3 regions of the Kribbella sp. WER1 genome follow, and region 2 is predicted to be linked to each of the others. Evidence: predicted binding sites of a transcription regulator. Region 2 holds the regulator's gene; each other region holds the start of a gene.
What was found. The regulator HrcA, encoded in region 2, represses chaperone genes, less so after heat shock. The targets are predictions, from matches to a motif close to TTGGCACTCGNNNNNNNCGAGTGCCAA.
Positions count from the first base shown of each region.

Region 1: the regulator HrcA is predicted to act here: its motif matches at 1,605-1,631, upstream of ACXJJ3_RS29810 (FmdB family zinc ribbon protein).
Region 3: the regulator HrcA is predicted to act here: its motif matches at 2,231-2,257, upstream of groES (co-chaperone GroES).

Region 1 covers NZ_CM135186.1:6,115,209-6,119,275, reverse strand. Annotated here, with positions in the region: gene ACXJJ3_RS29815 (penicillin acylase family protein) at 1-1,464, opposite strand, end outside; gene ACXJJ3_RS29810 (FmdB family zinc ribbon protein) at 1,652-2,005, shown strand; gene ACXJJ3_RS29805 (SAF domain-containing protein) at 2,063-2,680, shown strand; gene mscL (large conductance mechanosensitive channel protein MscL) at 2,798-3,199, shown strand; gene ACXJJ3_RS29795 (GNAT family N-acetyltransferase) at 3,231-3,737, opposite strand; gene ACXJJ3_RS29790 (alpha/beta fold hydrolase) at 3,748-4,067, opposite strand, start outside.
Region 2 covers NZ_CM135186.1:1,944,625-1,948,691, reverse strand. Annotated here, with positions in the region: gene ACXJJ3_RS09495 (Gfo/Idh/MocA family protein) at 1-1,082, shown strand, start outside; gene hrcA (heat-inducible transcriptional repressor HrcA) at 1,132-2,154, shown strand; gene dnaJ (molecular chaperone DnaJ) at 2,180-3,325, shown strand; gene ACXJJ3_RS09480 (16S rRNA (uracil(1498)-N(3))-methyltransferase) at 3,610-4,067, shown strand, end outside.
Region 3 covers NZ_CM135186.1:5,849,506-5,853,572, forward strand. Annotated here, with positions in the region: gene ACXJJ3_RS28450 (S8 family serine peptidase) at 1-236, shown strand, start outside; gene ACXJJ3_RS28455 (THUMP-like domain-containing protein) at 465-1,616, opposite strand; gene ACXJJ3_RS28460 (peptidoglycan-binding domain-containing protein) at 1,627-2,172, opposite strand; gene groES (co-chaperone GroES) at 2,387-2,683, shown strand; gene groL (chaperonin GroEL) at 2,800-4,067, shown strand, end outside.

The sequences.
Region 1 (4,067 bases), 4.2 Mb from region 2:
GTCGGCGTACACCAGGTTCTGCGAGGGGACCTGGAACTGCTGCGCGGCGGCCCGGAACTCGGTCCAGTTCTGGGCGGTGTTGATCGCGAACAGCGCGTCCGCGGTCTTGCCCGGGTTCAGCGCGGTCCACTGCAGGGCGACGCCGTACGCCTTCGGGTACTTCGCCTGCGAGGCGGCGATCTCGCCGACCTTCTGCTCGTCCGTGCCGACGTCCGAGATCAGCGGACCGTGCCGGGTCTCGCGGACGGTGATCTTCACCGGCTTGTCCTCGCCGGCCACCTTGAACGTCTCCTCACGGGTGGCCATCGCGCGCCACTTGTTGTTGTAGAGGACGTTGTTGCCGTCGACACGCTCCAGGTAGAGGTCCTGGACGTCGGGGTCGAGGTTGGTGAAGCCCCAGGAGATCTTGTTGTTGTGGCCGATCACCACGCCGGGGAGGCCGGAGAAACTGAAGCCGGAGACGTCGAACGGGCAGGCCTTGCCGACGTTGTTGCAGTGCAGGCCGACTTGCGTCCAGATGCCCGGCATGGTCGCGCCCAGGTGCGGGTCGTTCGCCAGCAGCGGCTTGCCGGTGGTCGTGTGGTCTCCGGACACCACCCAGGAGTTCGAGCCGACGCCGTCACCCTGGCCGAGCAGCTCGGGCAGGCCCTTGGCGACGCTCTGCACGGAGTCGAGCGACTTGAGCAGATCCTTGGTCAGCATTCCCCGCCGAAGCTCCGGGCTGACCGGGGAGAGGCTGAACTTCCCGTTCTTGCCGACCGAGCCGGCCGACATGATCGGCTGGTTCCGGTCGTACGGGTACTCCGGGTAGAGGCTCTCGATGTTGCGCGCCGGGAACGCCGCGAGCAGCTTGGTGCGGGTGATCTCCTCGTCCAGGTTGCCGCCGAGGTCCCAGGCCATCGCCTTCAGCCAGGCGAGCGAGTCGGTCGCGGTCCACGGCTCGGGCGTGTAGTTCTTCGGACCGCCCGGCTGCAGCGAGAGGACGCCGTACTCCAGGCTGAGGCCGGAGCCGCTGTGCGTGGACAGGTAGGCGTTGACCCCGCGCGCGTAGTCGTCGAGGTACTGCCGGGTGCTCGGGCTGAGCAGCGGCAGCTCCTTCTCCGCGGTGCGCCGCCAGCCGAGCGTCCGGACGAACTTGTCGGTCTCGAGCGCGGTCTTGCCGAACAACTCGCTCAGCCGGCCCGCCGTCACGTGCCGGCGGAAGTCCATCTCGAAGAACCGGTCCTGCGCGGCGACGTAGCCCTGCGCGGCGAACAGGTCGGCCGGGCTGTCGGCGTAGATCTGCGGGATGCCGTTGGCGTCCCGGACCACGTTCACGTCACCGTCGAGCCCCTCCAGGTCGATCGTTCCTTCGTACGTCGGGAACGAGTGGCGGACGACGTAGACGGCGGTACCGGCGATCACCAGGAGGACCGTGGCGAGGGCGATTCCGCTGATGATGACGACTCGAAGCAGGCGACGCACGGACCAACCGTAGAGAATGCGGGCGTCCTCCCCAAATGGGGTGCCTCACAACTTTGCGTTGCTCTGCGTTCGCTGGACAGGGACGCAGAGTTGAGGTAAGCAAGCGTGGGTTTGGAATACTTCGGTCGCCTGGCGCATTATTAGCAGTCGGGTAGTAGGAGTGCCAGCGGCTTGAAGGGAACCGACCGTGCCGACGTACCAGTACCAGTGCACCGACTGTGGCGAAGCGCTCGAGGTGCGCCAGAGCTTCACGGACGACGCGCTGACCGTGTGCCCGAACTGCCAGGGCAACCTGCGCAAGGTTTTCAACGCCGTGGGCGTGGTGTTCAAGGGCTCCGGGTTCTACCGCACCGACAGCCGGTCCTCCGGCAACGGCTCGGTGCCGGCGAAGTCCGACTCGTCCTCCTCGAGCAGCTCCAAGTCCTCGGACTCGTCGAGCTCCCCCTCCACGTCGTCCGGCTCGTCCGGTACGTCGGGCTCCTCCTCGTCCTCCGGTTCGTCCTCCAGCGGCTCCTCCTCCTCGGGGACCAGCGCGGCCTGACCGCTGCCTGTGGACAACTGAACGGCGGGTGCCGGCGAAACTCGTACCTTCTCCGGCATGAATTTCTCCTCGCTGTTCCGTGACCTGCTCCGGGCCGCCCGGTGGCACCGTCGGCTGCTGGCCGGCGCCACCGCGGCAGCCGCCGTGTACTTCGGACTACTCGCCCTCTCCCCCGCGCCACCGCCGACGGTCGCGGTGCTCGCCGCCGCGCGCGATCTCACCGGCGGCGCCGTGCCGACGAAAGCCGATCTGCGGACCGTCGCGCTGCCTCCGGGCGCCGTCCCGGCCGGGGCGCTCAGACCTGACAGTGCGCTGACCACCCGCGTGCTCAGTGGTCCGGTCAGAGCCGGTGAGCCGCTGACCGACGCCCGCTTCCTGGCGCCTCCGGCCGTGCCGTCCGGGTCCGTCGCCTATCCGTTCCACATCGACGACGCCGACATCACCACGCTGCTCCGCGTCGGCGACCACGTGAATCTCTACGCCGCCTCCAGTACGACGGCCGATGCCGCGCAACTCATCGCCCGCTCCGTGCCCGTGGTGGCGCTGCCGACACCCCGCGCGAGTACCTCGGGGGCGCTGATCGTGGTCGCGACCGCGCCCGACGTAGCCACCCGACTGGCCCAGGCCAGTACGAATTCCCGCATCACCGTGGCGCTGGCGCCGGACACCGGATGATCACAGTGTGAGCAGGTGACAGCACGATGCGTGGCCGTGCGGCGCGGTCCCTCGCCTGGGCGACCTTGCGGTCCTACCTTGTCCGGGTACAACCACCCGCTTCGTGGAGGCACCACAATGCTCAAGGGCTTCAAGGAATTCATCATGCGCGGCAACGTCGTCGACCTAGCGGTCGCCGTCGTCATCGGAGCAGCGTTCGGCACGATCGTCACGGCCGTCGTGGAGAACTTCATCAACCCGTTGGTCGCGGCGATCTTCGGCAAGGCCGACGCCTCCAAGCTGTTCTTCTTCAAGATCAACGGTGCCGAGTTCCACATCGGCGTCATCGTGCAGGCGGCGCTGAACTTTCTGTTCGTCGCCGCGGCCGTGTACTTCTTCATCGTGATGCCGCTCAACAAGCTGAACGAGCGGCGCAAGCGCGGGCTGGAGCCCGAGGAGGAGGCCGCGGCGCTCACCCCGGACCAGGAGCTGCTGACCGAGATTCGGGATCTGCTGCGCGCCAACCGGCAGGACCACTAACAGCTGCCGCAGGCAGGTGGGTGCACCATCCTCAGCCCCTGAGCTCGCCGGCGCTCACCTGCTCACCGGCGTACCGCATCCAGCGGTACGGGACCGGCTGGCCGTCGTTCCACTCCTCCATCAGCCCGGCCGGCACGTCGACGAAGCCGCTGCGGTGGTACGCGCGGATCGCCGGGGCGTTCTCCGGGCGGACCCGCAGGAACACCTCCGAGTAGCCGGCGTCCAGCGCCGGTCCGAGCAGTGCCCGGACGAGCTCGCCGCCTAAGCCGCGGCCGCGAACCGCCGGGTCCACGATGATCCGGGCCAGCTCGACCTCGTCCTCCTCGTCGTCCAGCCACACCTCGCCGTACCCGACCGGCCGATCGCCGTCGAACAACAGATAGGAGTGGATGTCCGCGTCACCCGTCCGCCAGCGTTCTCGCAGTTCCTCCGGGAACGGGTAGGCCACCCGTCCGGACAGCAATGCGACTTCCTTCTCGTCCACGGCCCAGCCCGCGACCTGGACCCCGTACCCGTCGTCGAACCCCCGAAGCTCCACGCTCTTCCCCTCAGTTGACGAACTCCACGATCGTTCGCACCAGCTGATCCAGGAACGGCGGGAATCCAGGTGTCGGCGGTTCCGCACACCCGGTCAGCTCGCGACTCCCCCGGATCGAGCACAGCAACGCGTCGACCGTCTTCCGCTGATGCGACGGATTCTCCGGCACCGACGGCAACACCGCCACCCGGATCCGGGCCAGCGCCGCCAGCTCCGGATCTCTGACCCCGCGCAGAATTCCACCCGTGAGCAGCCCGTCCGCGACATCGGCCGGACAGCCGCGGTTCATCATTCCGGTCCGGGCGCGCTCGTTCCCGGCCGGGTCGTCGC
Region 2 (4,067 bases):
TCGGCATCGTCGGGACCGGCGTCATCTCCGGCACGTACCTGGACCACCTGGCCAAGCTCCCCGGCGTCGACGTGGTCGCCGTCGCGGACCTGGACGGCGCGCGGGCGCAGGCGATCGCGGACCAGAACCCGGGCATCCGCGCGCTGTCGCCGGACGAGCTGTACGCGGCCGACGACGTCGACATCGTCCTCAACCTGACGATCCCGGCTGCCCACGCCGCCGTACACCAGGCCGCGCTGGCCGCGGGCAAGCACGTGTACGGCGAGAAGCCGCTGGCGATGGACCGCGCCGAGTCCGAGCCGCTGCTGACGTACGCCGCCGCCAACGACCTGCGGATCGGCTGCGCGCCGGACACGGTCCTCGGCACCGGCACCCAGACGGCGCGCGCGGCGATCGACCGCGGCGACATCGGTACGCCGCACGCGGCCACCGCGTTCATGGTGACCCCCGGCCACGAGCTGTGGCACCCGGCGCCGGAGTTCTACTACAAGCCGGGCGGCGGCCCGGTCCTCGACATGGGCCCGTACTACGTCACCAGCCTGGTCACGCTGCTCGGGCCGGTCGTCCGGGTCACCGCCCGCGCCGGCCGGGCGAAGCAGCAGCGGAAGATCCACACCGGGCCGCGGGCCGGGACCGTGTTCGACGTCGAGGTGCCGACGCACGTCACCGGCGTACTGGAGCACGAGTCCGGCGCACTGACCACCGTGCTGATGTCGTTCGACGTGTGGGCCGGCCGGCTGCCGCGGATCGAGGTCCACGGGACGGACGGCAGCCTGTCGGTGCCGGACCCGAACGGGTTCGACGGGACCGTCGAGATCGTGACGCCGGAGCAGCGCGAGTGGACCGAGGTGCCGGTCGCCGGCGGGTACGCCGGGGCCGGCCGCGGGGTCGGTGTCGCGGACATGGCCCGGGCGCTGCGGACGGGCGAGCCGCACCGCGCGACGGGCGAGCTGGCGTACCACGTGCTCGACGTACTGGAGTCGTTCGTCGACTCCGCAGTACAGGATCAGCCCCTTGATGTGGCGAGTACAGTGACGCGTCCGGCGCCCGTTCCGTTGGGTGCCTCGCCCGAGACCGCCTAGACTGGCACTCTGAACGACGGAGTGCCAAGGGTCTGAAAGGGTGGTGCGCGTGCTGGACGACCGCAAGCTGGACGTGCTCCGCGCCATCGTCGAGGACTACGTCGCCACCCACGAGCCGATCGGGTCGAAAGCCCTGGTCGACCGGCACAACCTCGGTGTCTCCCCGGCCACCGTGCGCAACGACATGGCGGCGCTGGAGGAGGAGGGGTACATCACCCAGCCGCACACCAGCGCCGGCCGGATCCCGACCGACGCCGGGTACCGGCTGTTCGTCGACAAGCTGAGCACGGTCAAGACGCTGTCGACGGCGGAGAAGAAGGCGATCACGTCGTTCCTGGCCGGTGCGGTCGACCTGGACGACGTGGTCCGCCGGACGGTCCGGCTGCTCGCCCAGATCACCCGCCAGGTCGCCATCGTGCAGTACCCGTCGCTGAACCGGTCGAGCGTCCGGCACATCGAGGTCGTCACGATGACCCCGCGCCGGCTGCTGCTGGTGCTGATCACCAGCAACGGCCGGGTCGAGCAGCGGATCGTCGAGCACCCGCACGACGTCGACGAGCAGCTGACCGCGGACCTGCGGTCCCGGCTGAACACCGCGCTGGCCGGTCAGCGGCTGACCGACGCGGCGTCCGCGCTGGCCGGCGTGCCCGAGCTGTTCGCGCCGTCCGACCGGTCCCTGGTCGCGTCGATCGTGACCACGCTGTTCGAGGCGTTCACCGACGACATCGGCGAGCAGCGGATCGCGGTCGGCGGCGCCGCCAACCTGACCCGGTACGGCGACGACTTCGAGCGCAACGTGAAGCCGGTGCTGGAGGCGCTCGAGGAGCACGTGATCCTGCTCAAGCTGCTCGGCGAGGCGACCAACCCGCAGACGCTGACCGTCCGGATCGGCCACGAGAACCCGTTCGAGGAGCTGGCCACCACCTCGGTGGTCGCGACCGGGTACGGGTCGAAGTCGGAGGTGCTGGCGACGCTCGGCATCGTCGGGCCGACCCATATGGACTACCCGAGCACGATGGGCGCCGTACGGGCCGTCGCGCGCTACGTCAGTCAGATCCTCGCTGAATCCTAATGATGACAACCCCCTGGTCTGGAGTATGAGCACCGATTACTACGCCGTCCTAGGCGTCAGCCGTGACGCGTCACCGGACGAGATCAAGAAGGCGTACCGGAAGCTGGCGCGCCAGTACCACCCGGACGTGAACGACTCCGAGGACGCGCACCAGAAGTTCCAGGAGATCGGGCGCGCGTTCCAGGTGCTCAGCGACCCGCAGAAGCGGCAGATGCACGACCTCGGCGGCGACCCGTTCGCGTCCGCGGCCGGCGGGCCGGGCGGTGCCGCGGGGTTCGGGCAGGCGTTCACGTTCACCGACATCATGGACGCGTTCTTCGGCCAGACCGGCGGCGCCACCCGCGGGCCGCGGCCGCGGACGAGGCGCGGTCAGGACGCGCTGATCCCGCTGCGGATCGACCTCGCCGAGGCCGCCTTCGGTACGACGCGGGAGCTCAAGGTCGACACCGCCGTACTGTGCCCGACCTGTAGCGGGTCCGGCGCGGCGGCCGGGTCCGAGCCGGTGACCTGCGAGATCTGCCACGGCCGCGGCGAGGTCACGCACACGCAGCGGTCGTTCCTCGGCGAGGTGCGCACCATGCGCCCCTGCCCGAACTGCCGCGGCTACGGCACCACGATCCCGAGCCCGTGCGTCGAGTGCTCCGGCGACGGCCGGGTGCGCTCCCGGCGTACGGTCACCGTGAAGATCCCCGGTGGGGTCGACAGCGGGACGCGGGTGCAGCTGTCCGGCCAGGGCGAGGTCGGTCCCGGCGGCGGGCCGGCGGGCGACCTGTACGTCGAGATCGAGGTCGAGCCGCACGACATCTTCACCCGGAACGGCGACGACCTGCACTGCACGGTGACGCTGCCGATGACCGCGGCCGCGCTCGGTACGACGATCGATCTGCCGACGCTGGAGGGCGAGACGACACCGCTGGAGATCCGCCCGGGGACGCAGTCCGGGACACAGCAGACGCTGACCGCGCGCGGCGTACCGCGGCTGCGGCATGCCGGGCGGGGCGACCTGATCGTCCAGGTCATCGTCGAGACCCCCACCAAGCTCGACGACGCCCAGGCAGACCTGCTCCGCCAGCTCGCCGTCGCCCGCGACGAGGAACGCCCTCAGGGCCAGGTCCAGGCCACCCACAAGGGCGTCTTCGGCCGCCTCCGCGACGCCTTCGGCGCCCACTAGATGCCGCGCTCGGCCCCTCGCCGCCTGACCCACCGAGGGGTTAACCCCTCAGCGGGCGGGTTTGCCGTCGGCATGCGTGCGGCGAACCCACCAGCGCCGGGGTTAACCACTCGGATGGCGAGGGTCGGCCGGGTCCCGAGCGGGGCCCGCTTTCAGCTCACTTCACTGGGCCGCTCCGGCAGCCGACGGGTTGACCCCCGGCGTGACGGGTTCTTGCCTGGCATTCCAGCGGTCAACCCACCAGCTGAGGGGTTGACCTCTCGGGTGGCGAGGGTGTGCGGGCGGTGAGTGTCGCGGTGTTCTTCCGCGGGGTGCTCGACGGGGATGAGCTCGTGCTGGACGGACCTGAAGGGCGGCATGCGGCCGTCGTACGGCGGATCGGGCCGGGGGAGCGGATCCGGTTGGCGGACGGGCGCGGGTCCTGGGCCGAGGGGGCGGTGGTCGCCGCGTCCAAGGCTGGTGTGACGGTTGCCGTGGACGAACGGGGGAGCACCCCGGCGTACGACCCGCGGGTGGTGGTGGTGCAGGCGGTGCCGAAGGGGGAGCGGGCCGAGCTGGCCGTGGAGATGCTGACCGAGGTCGGCGTGGACGTGATCGTGCCGTGGAACGCGGAGCGCAGTCAGTTCCGGGCGAACCCGGAGCGGGTCGAGAAGATGCTGGCGAAGTGGCAGGCCTGGGCGTTCGAGGCGAGCAAGCAGTCCCGCCGGACGTGGTTCGCCGAGGTCGCCTCGCTCGCCTCCAC
Region 3 (4,067 bases), 3.9 Mb from region 2:
TCACGCCGTTCCTGGTCAGCACGAGCCTGGTGACGGTCGCGACGTCCGACCCGATCGCGCCGCAGCCGCGATGGGCGTCGATCGGCGACGACTCCGGCCTGCTGGCCCGGCGCGGCCGGACCACGATCCCGGTCGACGTCGCCTGGCCGGACGGTGTGTCGCAGCTGACCCTGACGATCCGCGGGAACGGAGGTGCTCAGCCCGTCCGCACGGTGACCGTCAACCGGCCGAACTGAGGCAAAAGCCTGGGGGGTGATGCGCACCGCCTGCTCCCCAGGCGAACGGCCGGCGGTCGACCGGTTCTGGTTCTCAGCGTGGCCAATGCAGGTGAACGCACGGTGACGGATTAGTGGCGGGTCTCCGGGGAGCGCGGCAACGGACGCAGCACCTCGTCCGTCGGCAAGTCGCCCGGAGACCCGCACGCGAGATCGATCATATGTTCGAATGTCCACCGAGCGCAAGTCCTAGGTCGGCACCCGCCGGCAGGAGTAGGCGACGGCGTCGCGGCCGATCCGGGTGATGATGAGCGTGGCCGTGGCAGAGCCCTTCGGGGCGAGTTTCTTGCGGAGCTGGGCGGGGTCCAGGTCGACGCCGCGCTTCTTGATCTCCAGCGTGCCGATGCCCTGGCCGCGGACCCACGCGCGGAGCGCCTTCTCCTTGTAGGGCAGCTCTTCCAGTACCTCGTACGCCGACGCCAGCGGAGTTGCGACGTACTGCGGGGCCGTCACGTAGGCGATCCGCGGATCCAGCAGTCGGCCGTCGACGGCGGCGGCGACCGCGGTGACCAGGCCGGCGCGGACGACGGCGCCGTCGGGTTCGTAGAGATACCGCCCGACCGGGCCGATGTCGGCCTCGGGGGCGGCCGCGACGGTCGTGCCTTCCGGGAGGAGGGTCGCGCGGCGCGGCGTACCGTCGGACAGGTCGCCGGACCAGAGCGCCGCCTCCTTCACCTCGCCGCGGTCGCTGATCCACTCGGCCGCGACGCCGTCCGGGATCGCGTCGTGCGGGAGGCCGGGCGCGACCTTCACGCAGGCGGTCCGCTGCAGCAAACCGGTGACGAACGACCACGGCGGCGAGTACGCGTTGTGGTCGAACACCCGCCGCCCGTCGGCCCGCCGCGCCGGATCCGCGAACACCATCGCGTACGGCGTGAGGTCCGTCGTCTCCGCGTCGCCGACCAGGACCTCGCCGGGCAGGCCGAATGCGGCCAGGTTCGCGCGGGCGACCGCCGCCGTCTCCGGATCACGCTCCACGCCCGTGACCTGTACTCCCGCCCGGGCCGTGGCGATCAGGTCGCCGCCGATGCCGCAGCCGAGGTCGACCATCGTGTCGATCCGTGCCGCCGCCACCCGGGCCGCGCGGTGGGTGCTGACCGTCGTACGGGTTGCCTGTTCGAGGCCGTCGGGGGTGAAGTACATGCGCTCCGCGTCCTGGCCGAACTTGGCGACGGCGCGGTGGCGCAGGGCTGCTTGGGTGACTGCAGCCGTGACCAGTGGGGCGTCGTACCGGCGTCTGAGCTTTTCCACCAGTTGCAGCTCGCTGCCGGGGCGGAATGCGTCGCACGCGGCAGCCAGTACCTCAGCGCCCGGTCCGTCGAGCAACGCGGTGACAGTCACCCCGGCAACTCTAGAGGGGGCTGGAACAGCTCCTGCTCCAGCTGCGGGTTGCCATCGAGTACAGGCGCCAGTTCATCGCGGAACGCGTCTTCGGGCCGTAGACGCCGTCCGCTGTCAGACGGTGCTTGCTTTGGACGGTTTTGACCGCGGCTCGGGTTTTGTTGCCGTAGATGCCGTCGACGGCGAGCTTGGTGCCGTAACAGAAGTTCAGGTTGCGCTGGAGGACCAGGATGGCGGTCTCGGGATCACCTGTGTGGTCGGAGCCGCGGTACGGGTTGTCGCCGTACCTCAAGTTGCATTCGGTGCTGGGGCTGTTCACGAGGGACGGCATCGGGATGCCCCAGCTGCGGTTGACCGGTACGAGTCGTGCGGACCTGCACTGTGGAACCTGCGGTTCGGCCACGGGTGCATCGTGGGGAGTCGGCTGGGCGGTCGGCGTATCCGATGCGGCGGGTGAACGGTGCTTGGAGACGTTGGCCGCGACGCCTCCGACCGCGACGGCGCCGACCGCTGCCAGCAAGGCGAGGGTCTTGCCGGACAGCTTGGGTAGCCGCATGACCACATTGTGTCGCCGGGCGGTCACCGGGGCCAGTACGTCTCAGGCTGAGATTCGTTTGGCACTCGAGTTGACCGAGTGCTAATCGCGGCCTAGATTCGGTGTTGGCACTCTCCGTGGGAGGGTGCCAGCGGTCCGGCCTCTGACCCCCGCGACGGCAGGGGAGCGCGACCACATGTCACAGACAAGCGAATTCGACCGTGGAGGTCAGCAAGTGTCGGTCACGATCAAGCCGCTCGAGGACCGCGTCCTCGTCGCGCCGCTCGAAGCCGAGCAGACCACGAAGTCCGGCCTGGTGATCCCGGACACCGCCAAGGAGAAGCCGCAGGAGGGCGAGATCCTCGCCGTCGGCCCGGGCCGGATCGACGACAACGGCAACCGCGTCCCGCTGGACGTCGCCGTCGGCGACAAGGTCATCTACTCCAAGTACGGCGGCACCGAGGTCAAGTACGACGGCCAGGACTACCTGATCCTGGGCGCCCGCGACATCCTCGCAGTCGTCAGCAAGTGACGACCGCCCGCTGTTCCTGACTGACACCGCCCCGGCTACCTCTGGTACCGGGGCGGAGTGGGTCAGGGCAGCGGGAACCGCCGTACGGACATTTCAGAAAAGGACTGGTTTTCTTCATGCCGAAGATCCTCGAGTTCGACGAGAATGCCCGGCGCGCGCTGGAGCGCGGCGTCGACAAGCTCGCGAACACGGTCAAGGTGACGCTGGGGCCGAAGGGCCGCTACGTCGTCCTGGACAAGAAGTGGGGCGCCCCGACCATCACCAACGACGGTGTCACCGTCGCCCGTGAGGTCGAGCTGGACGACCCGTTCGAGAACCTTGGTGCGCAGCTCACCAAGGAGGTTGCCACCAAGACCAACGACATCGCCGGTGACGGCACCACCACCGCGACGGTGCTGGCGCAGGCGCTGGTGCACGAGGGCCTCCGGGCGGTCGCCGCGGGCGCCAACCCGATGGGTCTGAAGCGCGGTATCGAGGCGGCCGTCGAGGCCGTGTCGGCCAAGCTGGTGGACACCGCGAAGCCGGTCGACGACAAGGGCGACATGGCCCACGTCGCGACCATCTCCGCGCGCGACGCCGAGATCGGTGCGCTGATCGCCGACGCGTTCGACAAGGTCGGCAAGGACGGTGTGATCACCGTCGAGGAGTCGAACACCTTCGGGACCGAGCTCGAGTTCACCGAGGGCATGCAGTTCGACAAGGGCTACATCTCGCCGTACTTCATCACCGACGCCGAGGCCGGCGAAGCGGTGCTGGAGGACCCGTACATCCTGATCCACCAGGGCAAGATCTCCGCGATCGCGGATCTGCTGCCGCTGCTGGAGAAGGTCGTGCAGTCCGGCAAGACGCTGCTGATCATCGCCGAGGACGTCGAGGCCGAGGCCCTGTCGACCCTGGTGGTCAACAAGATCCGCGGCAACTTCACCTCGGTCGCCGTCAAGGCGCCGGGCTTCGGTGACCGCCGCAAGGCGATGCTGGAGGACCTGGCCGCGCTCACCGGCGCGCAGGTCGTCGCCCCCGAGGTCGGGCTGAAGCTCGACCAGGTCGGCCTCGAGGTGCTCGGTTCGGCGCGCCGGATCGTGGTCTCGAAGGACAACACGACCGTCGTCGAGGGCACCGGCAAGGCCGAGGACATCGAGGGCCGGGTCAGCCAGATCAAGTCCGAGATCGAGCGCACCGACTCCGACTGGGACCGCGAGAAGCTGCAGGAGCGGCTGGCCAAGCTGGCCGGCGGCGTCTGCGTGATCAAGGTCGGCGCGGCCACCGAGGTCGAGCTGAAGGAGAAGAAGCACCGGATCGAGGACGCGGTGTCCGCGACCCGGGCCGCCATCGAGGAGGGCATCGTCGCCGGCGGCGGCTCCGCCCTGGTGCACGCGGCCTCCGT